3 regions of the Rubrivivax sp. JA1026 genome follow, and region 1 is predicted to be linked to each of the others. Evidence: riboswitches for the same ligand, from Rfam matches in the RefSeq annotation. Region 1 holds a riboswitch; each other region holds the start of a gene.
What was found. A riboswitch is a leader RNA that binds a small molecule or an ion and turns the genes downstream of it on or off. The one in region 1 is predicted to bind cobalamin.
Positions count from the first base shown of each region.

Region 2: it holds a riboswitch for cobalamin, as region 1 does, so the genes downstream of both, G5B56_RS07030 (TonB-dependent siderophore receptor) here and G5B56_RS02880 (TonB-dependent receptor domain-containing protein) in region 1, are expected to answer to the same signal.
Region 3: it holds a riboswitch for cobalamin, as region 1 does, so the genes downstream of both, G5B56_RS12835 (class I SAM-dependent methyltransferase) here and G5B56_RS02880 (TonB-dependent receptor domain-containing protein) in region 1, are expected to answer to the same signal.

Region 1 is NZ_JAALCQ010000001.1:630,874-635,530, forward strand. Features, by position in the region: gene G5B56_RS02875 (YeeE/YedE family protein) at 1-936, opposite strand, end outside; cobalamin riboswitch at 1,090-1,327, shown strand; gene G5B56_RS02880 (TonB-dependent receptor domain-containing protein) at 1,398-3,239, shown strand; gene G5B56_RS02885 (cobyrinate a,c-diamide synthase) at 3,257-4,576, shown strand; gene G5B56_RS02890 (ABC transporter substrate-binding protein) at 4,573-4,657, shown strand, end outside.
Region 2 is NZ_JAALCQ010000003.1:115,912-120,568, reverse strand. Features, by position in the region: gene G5B56_RS07035 (CTP synthase) at 1-964, opposite strand, end outside; cobalamin riboswitch at 1,097-1,349, shown strand; gene G5B56_RS07030 (TonB-dependent siderophore receptor) at 1,502-3,352, shown strand; gene G5B56_RS07025 (bifunctional adenosylcobinamide kinase/adenosylcobinamide-phosphate guanylyltransferase) at 3,375-3,923, shown strand; gene G5B56_RS07020 (ABC transporter substrate-binding protein) at 3,920-4,657, shown strand, end outside.
Region 3 is NZ_JAALCQ010000007.1:48,091-52,747, forward strand. Features, by position in the region: gene cobW (cobalamin biosynthesis protein CobW) at 1-504, opposite strand, end outside; gene cobO (cob(I)yrinic acid a,c-diamide adenosyltransferase) at 511-1,080, opposite strand; gene G5B56_RS12830 (energy-coupling factor ABC transporter permease) at 1,093-1,743, opposite strand; cobalamin riboswitch at 1,913-2,172, opposite strand; cobalamin riboswitch at 2,208-2,433, shown strand; gene G5B56_RS12835 (class I SAM-dependent methyltransferase) at 2,500-3,282, shown strand; gene G5B56_RS12840 (TonB-dependent receptor) at 3,314-4,657, shown strand, end outside.

The DNA of each region.
Region 1 (4,657 bases):
ATGGCCGGCCGTGTCCTCGGTGCCGGCGAAACCCTGCCAGCGAAAGCTGCGTGTGGCCAGCGCGACCGCGGCCGAGCCGGCGACGATGCCGGCGGCGCTGCAGATGCCGATCGTCAGCGTCTTGCGGCTGTCGCTGAAGAACAGCAGCCAGTCCAGGCCCCAGGCCAGTGGCGCGACCAGGCTCAGCGACTCCATGCGCCGCGAGTTCGTCGCCAGGAAGGCCGGCTCCAGCGTCTCGGGGTGTTCGGGCACGAAACCCAGCCGGCCCGACAGCCACCAGGCGGCGACCACCAGCACCCCGATCGCGGCGCCGCCGGCGACCTCGCGGCCGCGGCCTTCGGGCCGTGCCAGCACCCAGGCCAGCAGCGCCGCGGCCACCGCCGCGCCGAGCCAGGGGGCGAGCGTCTGCAGCGGCAGGCCGGTGGCGGCGGCCAGCGCACCGGCCGCGTCCTGGCCGGCCGGCAGCTCGAAGCCGACGCGGTCGACGCTGGCCACGCGCAGCACGGCGCTGACGCCTTTCATCGCCGCGAAGCCGCTGGCGCCGACGACGAGCACGACGACCAGCGACTTCAGGCTGCCGCCGCCCAGGCGCACCAGGTTGCGTGCCGCGCAGCCCGACGCCAGCACCATGCCCAGGCCGAACATCGCGCCACCGACGATCGCCGACAGCCAGCCCACGCGCGTGCCGCCGTACAGGCTGTCGGCCGCACGCACCCAGCCCAGGCCCACCATCAGGTGAAAGCCCAGCACCGCGACGGCGACGGCGGCGACCCAGGCCCGCAGCCGGGTGCGGTCGCCGAAGGCGAAGACGTCGGCCAGCGCGCCCATCGTGCAGAAGTGGGTTCGCTGCGAGACGGCGCCGAAAGCCGCGCCGATGACGAAGGCGCCGGCCAGCAGCAGGCGCAGGTGGGCGTCGAGTTCTTCCGCGGTGGGCATGGCGGCATTGTCGCGGCGGCTGCCGGCCGTCCCGGCGCACGGCTTGTGCGCGATGCGCATGTGCTTCTGCGCCAGGCAAGGAAGACGGTCGAGGCGTTCGCTTGATTGTCATCAAGGAATCGCGCAACGTGCCCCGGCGCTGCCGAGGCCTTGCCTATCATGCGCCCCGTTGGTGCTCGTCCCCGGCGTCTGCCGGGACAGTTCAACGGGAATCAGGAAGGGGCGACACGGTGTCGCCGGTTCGCCCCCAACCTGAGCTGCCCCCGCAACGGTAAGCGGTCGGAGCCCTCGCAGGCTTCCGCTCGTGTCGAATCCACTGGGTCAAGCGCCTGGGAAGGGCACACGGGTCGCGCCGCCAGCCCGGATACCGGCCAACGTGGGGGTGCGTGCGCCTGCGGCGCGGGCACCGTACAGCGGCGGCTGCGGGGAGGTGGTCGGCCGCGCCGACTCTGACTTTTTTCATGTCGACTTCCGTCCCGGGCTTGAACGCCCCGCTGCGCGCCTGCGCTCTCGCCACCCGTCTCGCCGTCGCCGCCGCCGTCGCGCCGGCGGCCTTCGCCCAGGCCGGCGAAGACCCGATCGTCATCACCGCCAGCCGTCTCGAAGAGCGTCTGTCGCAGACGCTGGCCGACGTCTCGCTCGTCGACCGCGCGGCGATCGAGCGCAGCGGCGCGAGCAGCGTCGCCGACCTGCTCGCCCGCCTGCCCGGCATCGAGATCAGCCGCAACGGCGGCCCCGGCGGCAGCACCAGCGTCTACATCCGCGGCGGCGAGACGCGCCACACCGCGGTCTACGTCGACGGCGTGCGCGTCGACTCGCAGAGCACCGGCGGCGCCGCCTGGGAGCAGATCGCGCTGGACCGCATCGAACGCGTCGAGGTGCTGCGCGGTCCGGCGGCCGCGGTCTACGGCTCGGACGCCGTCGGCGGCGTGGTGCAGGTCTTCACCCGCCGCGGCCAGGGCGCGCTGCGCGCCAGCGGCGGCCTGGGCTGGGGCAGCCGCGGCAGCCGGCTCGCCGACGCCGGGCTCTCGGGCTCGGACGGGCGCCTGGACTACGCGCTGTCGGCCGGCTGGAGCGACAGCAACGGCTTCGATGCGCGCGACGGCCAGAATCCCGATACCGACGGCTGGCGCCGCGGTTCGCTGCAGGCCCGCGTGGGCTGGCAGCTCGCGCCCGAGCACCGTGTCGAGGCCTCGATGACCGACAGCCACCTGAACGCCCGCTACGACGGCAGCTCGACGCGCGACGACCGCTCGCATCACGAACTGCGCACCGCCGCGCTGTCCTGGCGCGGCCAGTGGAACGAGCAGGCGCTGAGCAGCGCCCGGCTGTCCGAGTCGCGCAGCCTCTACGAGACCGAGCCGAGCATCTACCAGACGCGCACGCGCTTGCGCGACCTGACGCTGCAGCACGAGCAGCAGTTGCGGCCCGGCCAGCGGGTCTCGCTGACGCTGGAGCGGCGCGAGGACCGCCTGGACAACCTGGCCTCGGCCACGGCCGTGCGGCTGCAGGACGAACGTTCGCAGGACGGCGTCGCGCTGGGCTGGCGCGGCGAGTTCGGCGTGCATTCGCTGCAGGCCCACGCCCGCCACGACGACGACAGCGAGTTCGGCGGCAAGGGCACCGGCAGCCTGGCCTGGGGCTGGCGCTTCGCGCCGGCCTGGCGCCTGACGGCGTCGGCCGCGACCTCGTTCCGCGCGCCGACGCTGTACCAGCGCTTCAGCGACTACGGCGTCCCGAACCTGGTGCCCGAGAGCGGCCGCAACCTCGAGATCGGCCTGCGCCGCAGCGCCGGCGAGCACGAGATCGGCCTCGTCGCCTGGCGCAACAAGGTCGAGGACCTGATCGTCTTCGGCGCCGCCGGCCCCTGCGCCTCGAGCTTCGGCTGCTACGAGAACGTCGGCCAGGCGAGCTACGAGGGGCTGACGCTGTCCGGCCGCACGCGCGTCGGTGCCGTCGCGCTGCGCGCCTCGGCGGACTTCCACGACCCGAGGAACGAGGCCACCGACAAGCTGATCGCCCGCCGTGCGCGCCGCCTGGCGACGCTGGGCGCGGACACCGTGCTCGCCGGCTGGCGCCTCGGCGCCGAGGTCCAGGCCGCCGGCGAACGCTGGGACGACGCCGCCAACACCCGGCGCCTGGGCGGCTACGGCCTCGTCAACCTGAGCGCCGAGACCAAGCTCGGCAAGGGCCTGACGCTGCAGGCGCGCCTCGACAACGCGGGCGACAAGGACTACGCGCTCGCGCGCAGCTACAACGTCGCCGGCCGCAGCGCGCTCGTCGTGCTGCGCTGGGCGGTCTGAGCGCGGGGACCGGGACGATGGCCGCCGTCGTGCTCGTCGCCGCCCCGGCCTCCGGCCAGGGCAAGACCACCGTCGCCTGCGCGCTGGCGCGGCTGCACGCGCGCCGCGGCGCGCGCGTGCGGGCCTTCAAGTGCGGTCCCGACTTCCTCGATCCCCAATGGCTGGCGCTGGCCAGCGGCGCCAGCGTCGACACGCTGGACCTGTGGATCAACGGCGAAGCCGACTGCGCGGCGCGTCTGGCACAGGCGGCGGCCGAGGCCGAGCTCGTCGTCGTCGAGGGCGTGATGGGCCTGTACGACGGCGAGCCCAGCGCGGCCGACCTGGCGCAGCGTTTCGGCCTGCCGGTGCTGGCGGTCATCGACGCGGCGAAGATGGCCGCCACCTTCGGCGCCCTCGTGCACGGGCTGCGCAGCTGGCGCGAGCTGCGCTGGGCCGGTGTGCTGGCCAACCGCGTCGGCGGCGCGCGCCACGCGGCGATGCTGCAGGCGGCGCTGCCGCCCGAGGCCGGCTGGGCCGGCGCGCTGCCGGCCGACGGCCGCTTCGCGCTGCCGGAGCGCCATCTCGGCCTGAGCGCCGCCGGCGAGCTGCCCGATGCGCTGACCCGGCTCGACGCCGCCGCCGACGCGCTGGCCTCGACACCGCTGGGCGCGCGGGCCCTGGCCGACTGGCCGCAGTGGGTGCCGCCGCCGGTCGCCGCGCCGGCCGCGCCGCAACGCCGGCTCGACGGCCGGCGCATCGCCGTCGCGCACGACGCGGCGTTCGCGTTCGTCTATCCGGCGAATCTGCAGACCCTGCACGCGCTCGGCGCCGAGACGGTGTTCTTCTCGCCGCTGGCCGGCGACGCGCTGCCCGACTGCGACGCCGTCTGGCTGCCCGGCGGCTACCCGGAGCTGCACGCCGAGGCGCTGGCCGCCCGCCGCGACCTGGCGGCGCAACTCGCGGCGCACCTGGCGGCCGACCGCCCGGTCTGGGCCGAGTGCGGCGGCATGATGGCGCTGGCCGAGACCCTCGTCGACGGCCAGGGCCGGCAGCACCGCCTCTGGGGCCTGCTGCCCGGCCGCGCGGTGCTCGGCCAGCGTGTCGCCGCGCTGGGCCCGCACTGCCTCGTCTTCGGCCGTGGCGAGCTGCGTGGCCACAGCTTCCACTGGTCGCGCTTCGAGACCGGGCTGGTGGCCGCCCTGCACACCGAACCGGCGCGTGCCGGCGCCGGCCTGCCGCTGCCGCCGGGCGAGCCGGTGTACGAACTCGGCGCGCTGAAGGCGAGCTGGTTCCACCCGTGGTTCGCCTCGTCGCCCGAGCTGACGGCGCGGCTGTTCTCCCCGGGAGCGCTCGCATGATCCGGCGCCTGCTGATCCTGCTGGCGGCGCTGGCGCTGGCGGCCGGGGCGGCCGCGGCGCCGGTCGTCGTGCGCGACGCAC
Region 2 (4,657 bases), on a different contig from region 1:
CCTTGGCGTGGTTGTGGATGCCGGCGTGGCGCAGCGCCTCGTTGAGCGACTTGTACGAGTCCGACAGGTCGGTGTACTTGCCGCACATCGCGATCGTCACGCGGTTCTGCGGGTGCTCGACCTCCTGCACCAGCGTGTCCCAGCGGCGCAGGTCGGCGGGCTTGGTCAGCAGCTGCAGCTTCATGCAGATCAGCTCGTCCAGGCCCTGCTCGTGCAGCACGCGCGGCACCTTGTAGATCGTGTCGACGTCGGGCATCGAGATCACGCCGTGCTGAGGCACGTTCGTGAACAGGCTGATCTTCTCGCGCTCGTCGTCGGGGATGCGGCGGTCGGCGCGGCACAGCAGCGCGTCGGGCTGGATGCCGATCTCGCGCAGCTTCTGCACCGTGTGCTGCGTCGGCTTGGTCTTCAGCTCGCCGGCGGCGGCGATCCACGGCACGTAGGTCAGGTGCACGAAGGCGGTGTTCGCCGGGCCGAGCTTCAGGCTCAGCTGGCGCACGGCCTCCAGGAAGGGCAGCGACTCGATGTCGCCGACCGTGCCGCCGATCTCGACAATCGCGACGTCGACGTCGACGGCCCCGCGGCGCACGTAGTCCTGGATCTCGTTGGTGACGTGCGGGATCACCTGCACCGTCTTGCCGAGATAGTCGCCGCGGCGCTCCTTCTCGAGCACGCTCTTGTAGATCTGGCCGGTCGTGAAGTTGTTCGTGCGCTTCATCCGCGTGGTGATGAAACGCTCGTAGTGGCCGAGGTCGAGGTCGGTCTCGGCGCCGTCATCGGTGACGAACACCTCGCCGTGCTGGAACGGGCTCATCGTGCCCGGGTCGACGTTGAGGTACGGATCCAGCTTGATCAGGGTGACCTTCAGACCTCGCGACTCGAGGATCGCCGCCAGCGAGGCTGCCGCGATCCCCTTGCCGAGGGAGGACACCACGCCGCCGGTGACGAAGACGAACTTGGTCATGTCGCGTGGGGCACATGCGCAAGTCGCTGTGCCCAGGTGGTAAAGCGTGATTATAGGCGGCGCCCCCTGCCGCTCCCCGGTGCGCCGGCGCGCCGCTCGGGCGTGTCGCCGCGCCCCCCGGCGGTGCTAGACTTCGCGCCGCTTGCATCAGGTGCCCTCTTGCACGGCAGGTGTCGGAGGGTTGAACGGGAAGCCGGTGCGCGGCGCGTCCACGATGACGCGCGGCAATTCCGGCGCTGCCCCCGCAACGGTCGGCGAGGTGCGGTCAGCAATGCAGCCACTGGTCCAGCGAGGACTGGGAAGGCGCTGACGGCTTCGGTCCACGGTCAAACCGTCGGACCGGCACTCGCGAGCCCGGATACCGGCCCGATGCCAGGGATGCCGGCGTCGCGGTGGGCGGCGCGCACGAACCCCCGCGGCCCGGAGTCCGTCTTGACGTCCGCCGGCTCGGGTGACATCGGGCGTGCCGCGTTCCAGGACGGCGGCTTGACTCATCGCTGGTCCGCACGGGGTGTGCGGCTGGAGGCCCGCTTGTCCATGTCCTGTTTCGACCGCCGCACCGTCGTCGCGGTCGCCTGTTCGTTCGTCGCCGCCACTGCGGCGGCGCAATCCTCCGAAACCATCGTCGTCACCGGCTCGCGCGAGCCGCTGGCCGTCTCGCGGCTGGCCGCCGACGTCGTCGTGATCGACGGCGACACGCTGCGTGCCTCGGGCGCCACGTCGCTGGCCGACCTGCTGCGCGAGCAGGCCGGCGTGCAGCTGTCGCGCAGCGGCGGCCCCGGCGGCGCCACCTCGGTGATGATCCGCGGCGCCTCGGGCAGCCAGACCGTCGTGCTGGTCGATGGCGTGCGCATCGGCTCGGCGACGCTGGCCGACCCGTCGGTGCAGGCGCTGCCGCTGGCGCAGATCGAGCGTGTCGAAGTGCTGCGCGGCCCCGGCTCCAGCCTCTACGGCGCCGACGCCGTCGGGGGGGTCATCAACATCGTCACGCGCCGCGCCGACGCCGGCCTGCGTTTCGACGCCGCCGCCGCGTTCGGCGGCCGCGGCGCACGCGAGCTGTCGGCCGGTGCCAGCGGCAGCTTCGGCGCCTGGGATTTCGCCGCGTCGCTGGCCCGGCAGCACGACGACGGCGACAGCGCGCTGCGCCCCGGCGATCCGTACGGCAACTACAACGCCGACGACGACGGCTACACGCGCGACAGCGGCCAGGCACGCATCGGCTTCACGCCGGCGCCGGGCCACCGCATCGGCCTGTCGCTGCTGCGCAGCCGGCTGGAAACCCAGATCGACAGCACCGAGTACGCGCCGCCGAACTACGCCCCCGACAACACGCCGGACTTCCGCGACCAGCTCGACGTCGACGCCACCGCGCTCGACTGGCGCGGCACGCTCGCGCCGGGCCTGGTTGCGACACTGCGGGTCGACCGCGCGGTCGACGAGTCGCGCAGCGGCGAGGCGGTGGTCTACCGTTACCGCACCACGCGTGACCACGCGCTCGCGCAGTTGGCTTGGGAGACCGGCGTCGCCGGCCAGATCGTCGCCGCCGTCGAGCGTCTGGAAGAAGACGCCAAGACCGACAGCTACCGCGGTGATCGCGACACCGACAGTGCCGTGCTGTCCTGGACGGGCAGCGCCGGCCGTTACTCGTGGCAGGCCGACCTGCGCCGTGACGACAGCTCAGACTATGGCGCCCAAACCACCGGCCGCCTGGGCGGCAGCTTCGCGCTGACGCCCGCCTGGCGCTTGCGTGCGCTGGCCGGCAACAGCTTCCGCGCGCCGTCGTTCAACGACCTGCTGTACCCCGGCTACGGCGTGCCGGGCATCAAGCCGGAACGCGGGCGCAGCGTCGAGTTCGGCGTCGAGTGGGCCGCCGATGGCGACCGCGCCGCCCTGACGGTCTTCCGCAACCGGCTGAAGAACCTGATCGGGCCGGCCAAGGGCAGCCTGTGTCCTGACGACCCCCTCTACGCTTTGGGCTGCGTCGCCAACACTTCCCGCGCCCGTCTGCAGGGCGCGACGCTGTCGGGCGCCAAGGCGCTGGGCGACTGGTCGCTGCGCGCCCAGGTCGACTTCCTCGACGCCAAGAACGAGGACACCGGCGCCCGCCTGACGCGCCGTGCGGCGCACCAGGAGACGCTGGGCCTCGACTGGCGCCACGGCGTTTGGAACGCCGGGGCCAGCGTGCTGCACGTCGGCGCCCGGCCCGACAGCCGCGAACTCGGCGCCGAGACCACGCTGGACCTGAAGGCCGGCTGGCGCTTCGCCAAGGGCTGGACGCTGGAGAGCCGGCTGCTGAACGCGACCGACGAGGACCTCGAGCCCTCGGCCTACTACCGCGGCCCGGCCCGGCAGTTCTGGCTCGGCCTGCGCTACGAAGGCGGCGTCTGACGCCGCACGCCCGGGGCGGACGATGCACGAGCTGATCCTCGGCGGCGCCAAGAGCGGCAAGTCGCGCTGCGCCGAAACACGCGCGGCGCACTGGCTCGCGCTGCCGGGGCACGGCGCCGTGCTCGTCGCCACCGCGATGGCCGGCGACGACGAGATGCGCGCGCGCATCGAGCGTCACCGCGCCGACCGTGCCGCCCGCGTGCCGGGGCTGGCCACGCGCGAGGAGCCGCGTGCGCTGGCCGCCGTGCTGCGCGAGGAGTCGCAGCCCGGGCGCATGGTCGTCGTCGACTGCCTGACGCTGTGGCTCACCGGCCTGCTGATGCCGCTGGACGGCGCGCCGGTCGACGACCCGGCGGCCGAGGTCGACGCGCTCGTCGACGCGCTGGCCGCCGCGCGCGGCCCGGTGGTGCTCGTGTCCAACGAGATCGGCCTGGGCGTGACGCCGATGTCGCGCCAGGCGCGGCGCTTCGTCGACGAACTCGGCCGGCTGCACCAGCGCGTGGCCGCGGCCAGCACCCGCGTGACGCTGATGGTCGCCGGGCTGGAACTGCCGCTGAAGGGGCCGCGATGAAGCCGGTGCACCGTCTGCTCCTGCTGCTGGCGCTGTGCGCCGGCGCCGCGACGGCCGCCGAGCCGCCGCGCGACGACCGCGGCGTGGCCTGGCAGGGCGGGCCGCCGCAGCGCATCGTCAGCCTGCTGCCTTCGCTGACCGAGACCGTCTGCGCGCTCGGCGCCTGCGCGCGCCTGGTCGGCGTCGACCGCTATTCCGACTGGCCGGCGCAGGTGAACGCGCTGCCCCGCCTGGGCGGGCTGGACGACGCCAGCGTCGAGCGCATCGTCGCGCTGCGCCCCGAACTCGTGCTCGCCGCGCGTTCGGCGCGGGTTGCCGAACGCCTGGAGGCGCTGGGGCTGAAGGTGATGGTCTTCGACTCGGACTCCCACGCCCAGGTGCGCCACTCGACCGATGCGCTGGCGCGTGTGCTCGGCCAGCCGCAGCGCGCGGCGCAGCTCTGGGCCTCGATCCACCGCGACGAGGCGGCGGCCGCGGCGCGCATCCCGCCGCGGCTGCGCGGGCGCAGCGTCTATTTCGAGGTCGACTCGACGCCGTACGCCGCCGGCCCCGGCTCGTTCATCGGCGAGACGCTGCAGCGCCTGGGGTTGCGCAACGTCGTGCCGGCCGAGTACGGCGCCTTCCCGCGCCTGAACCCCGAGTTCCTCGTGCGCAAGTCGCCGGACCTCGTGATGGCGGAGGATCGTGCGCTCGCGACGATGGCCGAGCGCCCGGGCTGGCACACGCTGCGCGCG
Region 3 (4,657 bases), on a different contig from region 1:
CAGCGGCGACTCGTGGTCGAGGTTGTCGTCGGCGCGGCGCTGGACGTCGACGGCCTGCGGGTCGTCGGCGAAACGGCCTTCGGCCACCGCCGGCGCGTCGACGACGGTGACGACGGCGTCGACCGTGAACGCGTGGCGCAGCGTCGGCCACTGGAAGGCCTGCACCAGCGGCTTGGGCAGCGCCAGGCCCGAGGTCTCGATGACGAGATGGTCGATGCGCTCGCGGCGCTCGGCCAGGCGCTCCATCACCGGCGCGAACTCCTCCTGCACGGTGCAGCACAGGCAGCCGTTGGCGAGCTCGACGAGGTTGCCGTCGTCGCGGCCCGCTTCGTCGCAGCCGATGCCGCAGCCGCGCAGCAGCTCGCCGTCGATGCCGAGTTCGCCGAACTCGTTGACGATGACGGCGATGCGGCGGCCGCCGGCGTTCGTCAGCAGGTGGCGCAGCAGCGTCGTCTTGCCGGCGCCGAGGAAGCCGGTGACGATGGTCGCGGGAATCTTGTGCATGGGTTCTCAGTCCTCGATGCCGCGCTGCGCGGGCACGCCGGCGTCGTAGTGGTGTTTCAGCTTCGTCATCTCGGTGACCGTGTCGGCGGCCTCGATCAGCTCCGGCGGCGCGCCGCGCCCGGTCAGCAGCACGTGGACCTGCGGCGGGCGCGCGCGCAGGCAGGCCAGCAACTCGTCCAGCGGGATCCAGCCGTAGCGCAGCGGCGCCATCACCTCGTCGAGCACGACGAGAAAGTGCGCGCCCGACAGCACCGTGTCGCGCACACGCTGCCAGCCGGCCAGCGCCAGCTCGGCGGAGTGGCCGAGGTCGCGGCTCTTCCAGCTGAAGCCGTCGCCCAGGCCTTCGATCGGGATGCCCAGCTGCTCGAACAGCCGGTGCTCGCCGAACCGTGCCGAGGGCACCTTCATGAACTGGTAGACCTTCACCGCCTTGCCGCGGCCGTGGGCGCGCAGCGCCAGGCCGAAGGCGGCGGTGCTTTTGCCCTTGCCCGGCCCGGTGTGCACGATCACCAGCCCCCGGCGTTCGCCCTGAGGGCGCGGTTTGTCGCGATCGAACGGGGGCGTTTCGATCTGCATGGCGGCGGCCCGTCAGGCGGCGGCGGTGAGCCGCTCGTCCAGGCAGGCGCGCGCCCAGCCGGCTTCGCGCCAGCGGCGCACGGCGCGCACGATCAGCAGCGTGAACACCGGCTCCAGCGCCACCAGCACGAGGTAGGACGAAGCGAAACGCGCCCAGTCGGCCAGCGGCGTCGCTTCCTGGCCGATGGCCAGCCAGAAGCCGACCATCGCCGTGACGCCGGCGTAGTAGGCCGCGTCCAGGCGCAGCACGGTGGCGACACGCGCCTCGCTGACCTGCGCGGCCGACAGGCGGCGGCCGATGCCGAAGTGAACCGCGGTGAGCGGCACGACCAGCGACAGCGTGTTCACCGCCAGGTGCACCAGATCCTGCGGCTCGAACAGCAGGCCTTGCAGCAGCAGGCCGAGCGCGAAGCCGAACAGCGTCGGCAGATAGCCCAGCAGCAGGTAGATCGGCATCGCGCCGATGAAGTGCAGCTCCGACGGGCCGACGGCCATGTGGAAGGACTGCATGAACAGCGAGAAGAACACCGCCGCGAGCGCCGTGCGCAGCCACAGCGCCGGGCGCTTGGCGAGTGCCGGCAGGTGCGCCAGCAGCACGCCGCCGGCGGCGACGTTGGCGGCGAGGATCTTGGTCTGGGCGAGGACGCCGGGTTCGATGTGCATCGGGTGCTCCTGGGTCGAGACGGCGCGACGACGGCGGCCCGCCGCCGCACGACGGCTCGGGCGCGGCGACACGGCACGCGCTGGGAAGGGACGGCTCGGAAAACGTGAGACGGGTTCGACGCGCCTGGCCGCTTCCCCGCGGCTGGCGCTACACGGCGCGCCGCTCGCGCGGGCACGCCACCTCGTTGGCCGGTATCCGGGCTGGCGGACCTGTCCGTGACGCCTTCCCGGTGGCGACGCTGGCGCGCCGCCGTCCCAGTGGCCGTGTCACGGGCCGGAAGAGCCGGCACGAAGCCGTCTTTCCGTCCGCTTACCGTTGCGGGGGCAGCTCAGGTTGGGGCTCGCGCCGTGACGGCCTCGCCCTTCCTGATTCCCGTTGAACTGCCTCGGCGGAGAGCCTCGGCGAGCACCAACGCGGCGCATGATACAGGTCAGGTCTCGCGGCGGGGCCGCCGGCGGCGCTGGTTATGATGCCGGCCGTTGGTGCTCGCGCCCACCCTCCGGTGGATGCAGTTCAACGGGAATCAGGGAGGGGCCTCGTGCCCCCAACCTGAGCTGCCCCCGCAACGGTAAGCGGACGGGGCCTCACAGGCCCCAGCTCGTGTCGAAGCCACTGGGAGTCGTCTCCTGGGAAGGACACACGGGTCGTCTCCGCCAGCCCGGATACCGGCCAACGAGGTGGCGTGCCGCGCGAGCGGCAGGCCGTAAGGCGCCAGGCTGCGGGGAAGCGGCCAGGGCGCGTACGCCGGTATTCCCATGTCTTCCAACGCGCCGGAACTCCGGCCCGACGCCGCCACGCCCTGCGCCTGGGGCGAGGCCGAAGCCGCGTTCTACGCGCACACCATCGTGCGCTCGGGTTACGCCCGCGCCGTGCTGCCGCTGCTGCCGCGCTCGCTGCCCGATCTGCTCGACATCGGTGCCGGCAGCGGCGTGCTCAGCCGCCGCATGCTCGCGCCCGGCGCGCGCTGGCACGCCGTCGAACCACAGCCCGAGATGCAGCGCCGGCTGCTCGCGCGGCGACCGGCGCTGGCCGTGCGCGGCATCCGCCTGGAGCTGTCGCCCGTCGACTGGACGCAGCTCGAGCCCGCCGTCGCCGCCGACACGCTGCTGGCCGCGCACCTGCCGCCGGCGCAGCGTGAACCCGCCGCCTTCCACGACGCGATGGCCACACGCTGGCGCCGCTGCATGGCCTGGGTCGTGCCGGCGCAGGCCGGGCCGGCGACGTTCTGCCTGGCCGGCGTGCTGACGCCCGAACTGCACGGCGCCGACACGCGCCCGGTCGTCGAACGTGTGCTCGCCGCACTGGGCCCCACACGCGCGCCGCAGGCGCTGCACTTCGCCGACTGGCGCTACGAGGTGTGTTTCGAGTCGCTTGCCGCGGCCCAGGCGCACGTCATCGAGCGCCTGCGTCTGCCGCCCGGCGACGACCGCCGGCCGCAGGTGCTGGCCCAGGTCGCCGCCTCGGCGCGGCCCGGCCGCCGCGGCCTGCGCCTGGGCTGCGCCAAACGCAGCGCGGTGCTGCTCTGGCACCGCGACTGACCCTGTTTCCCTCCCTCCAGAAGAAGAGACGATGAAGATGAAGCCACAGGAAAGATCACCGTCGCGCCACTGGCGCCCTGCCGTGCTGGCGCTGCTGCTGCCGGCCGCCGCCCAGGCCCAGAGCGAGGCCGTCGAGACGGTGCAGATCACCGCCGAGCGCCGCGTCGTCACCGCGACACGCGTCGCCGAAGACCCGCTGGATCTGCCGTTCAGCACCTACGCCGTCGGCCGCGACGAGATGGACGCCGTCGGCGCGCGCACGCTGGAAGACGCACTGCGCGCGGTGCCCGGGCTGCAGCACGGCACCCAGGGCAACTACTTCACGCGGTTCGAGACCCGCGGCCTGCGCGACACCCAGGACGTGCTGGTGCTGATCGACGGCGTGCCGCTGCGCCTGCTGCAGGGCAACGCCGACCTGACCTTGGTCGCGCCCGACCTGCTGGAACGCATCGAGTTCATCAAGGGCCCGGCTTCGGCGCTGTACGGCCGCAACGCGATCGGCGGCGTCGTGCAGATGTTCATCGAACCCGAGGCCGAAGGCGGCAGCGCGCGCGCGACGCTGGGCAGCTTCGGCCGCCGCGACCTCGGCCTGCGCCAGCGCTGGGACGGCGAACGCGGCCATCTGTCGGTGGGCGCCGCCTACAGCCGCGTCGACGGCTTCCAGGACGGCACGCCGCGCGACCAGGCCACGGCCAGCGTCGGCGGCGAGCTGGCGATGACCCGCGACTGGGCCAGCAGCGTGCAGCTCTTTTCCAGCCAGGTGAACGCCAAACGCGGCTCGATCGTGCCGCTGAAGGACGGCCATCCGATGTTCGGCATAGCCCCGGAGGACAACTACGGCATCCCCGGCGCGCACGTCGACGGCGAGTACCTGAGCCTGGCCTGGCGCAACCGCGTGCGGCTGACGCCGGCGATCAGCTTCGAGCACCTGAGCAGCATGGCGCGCTACGACCGCCTGTTCCAGGGCGGCATCACCATCGTGCCGCCGCCGGCCGCCGTCACCAAGGGCTGGTCGGAGACCGACACCCAGGACCGCGGGCTGTTCCACGAGTTCACGCTGAACGCCAAGGCCGAACTCGGTGTGACACGGCACGCGCTGCAGCTCGGGCTGAACCTCGAGTCCGGCTGGCAGGACCAGGCCTCGCCGTCGTTCAGCGGCGCACCGACCTATCGCGGCCCCGACTACGACACGCCGGTCAGCAACGTCGGCAGCGATCCGCGCGGCATCCGCGGCCCGGTGACCGACTCGCGCTTCGACCAGCGCGTGCGCAGCCTGTACCTGCAGGACCGCATCGACATCGGCGCGCTGAGCCTCAGCGCCGGCCTGCGCCACGACCGCTTCGAGCAGACGCTGCAGCGCAGCGGCACCGCCGTG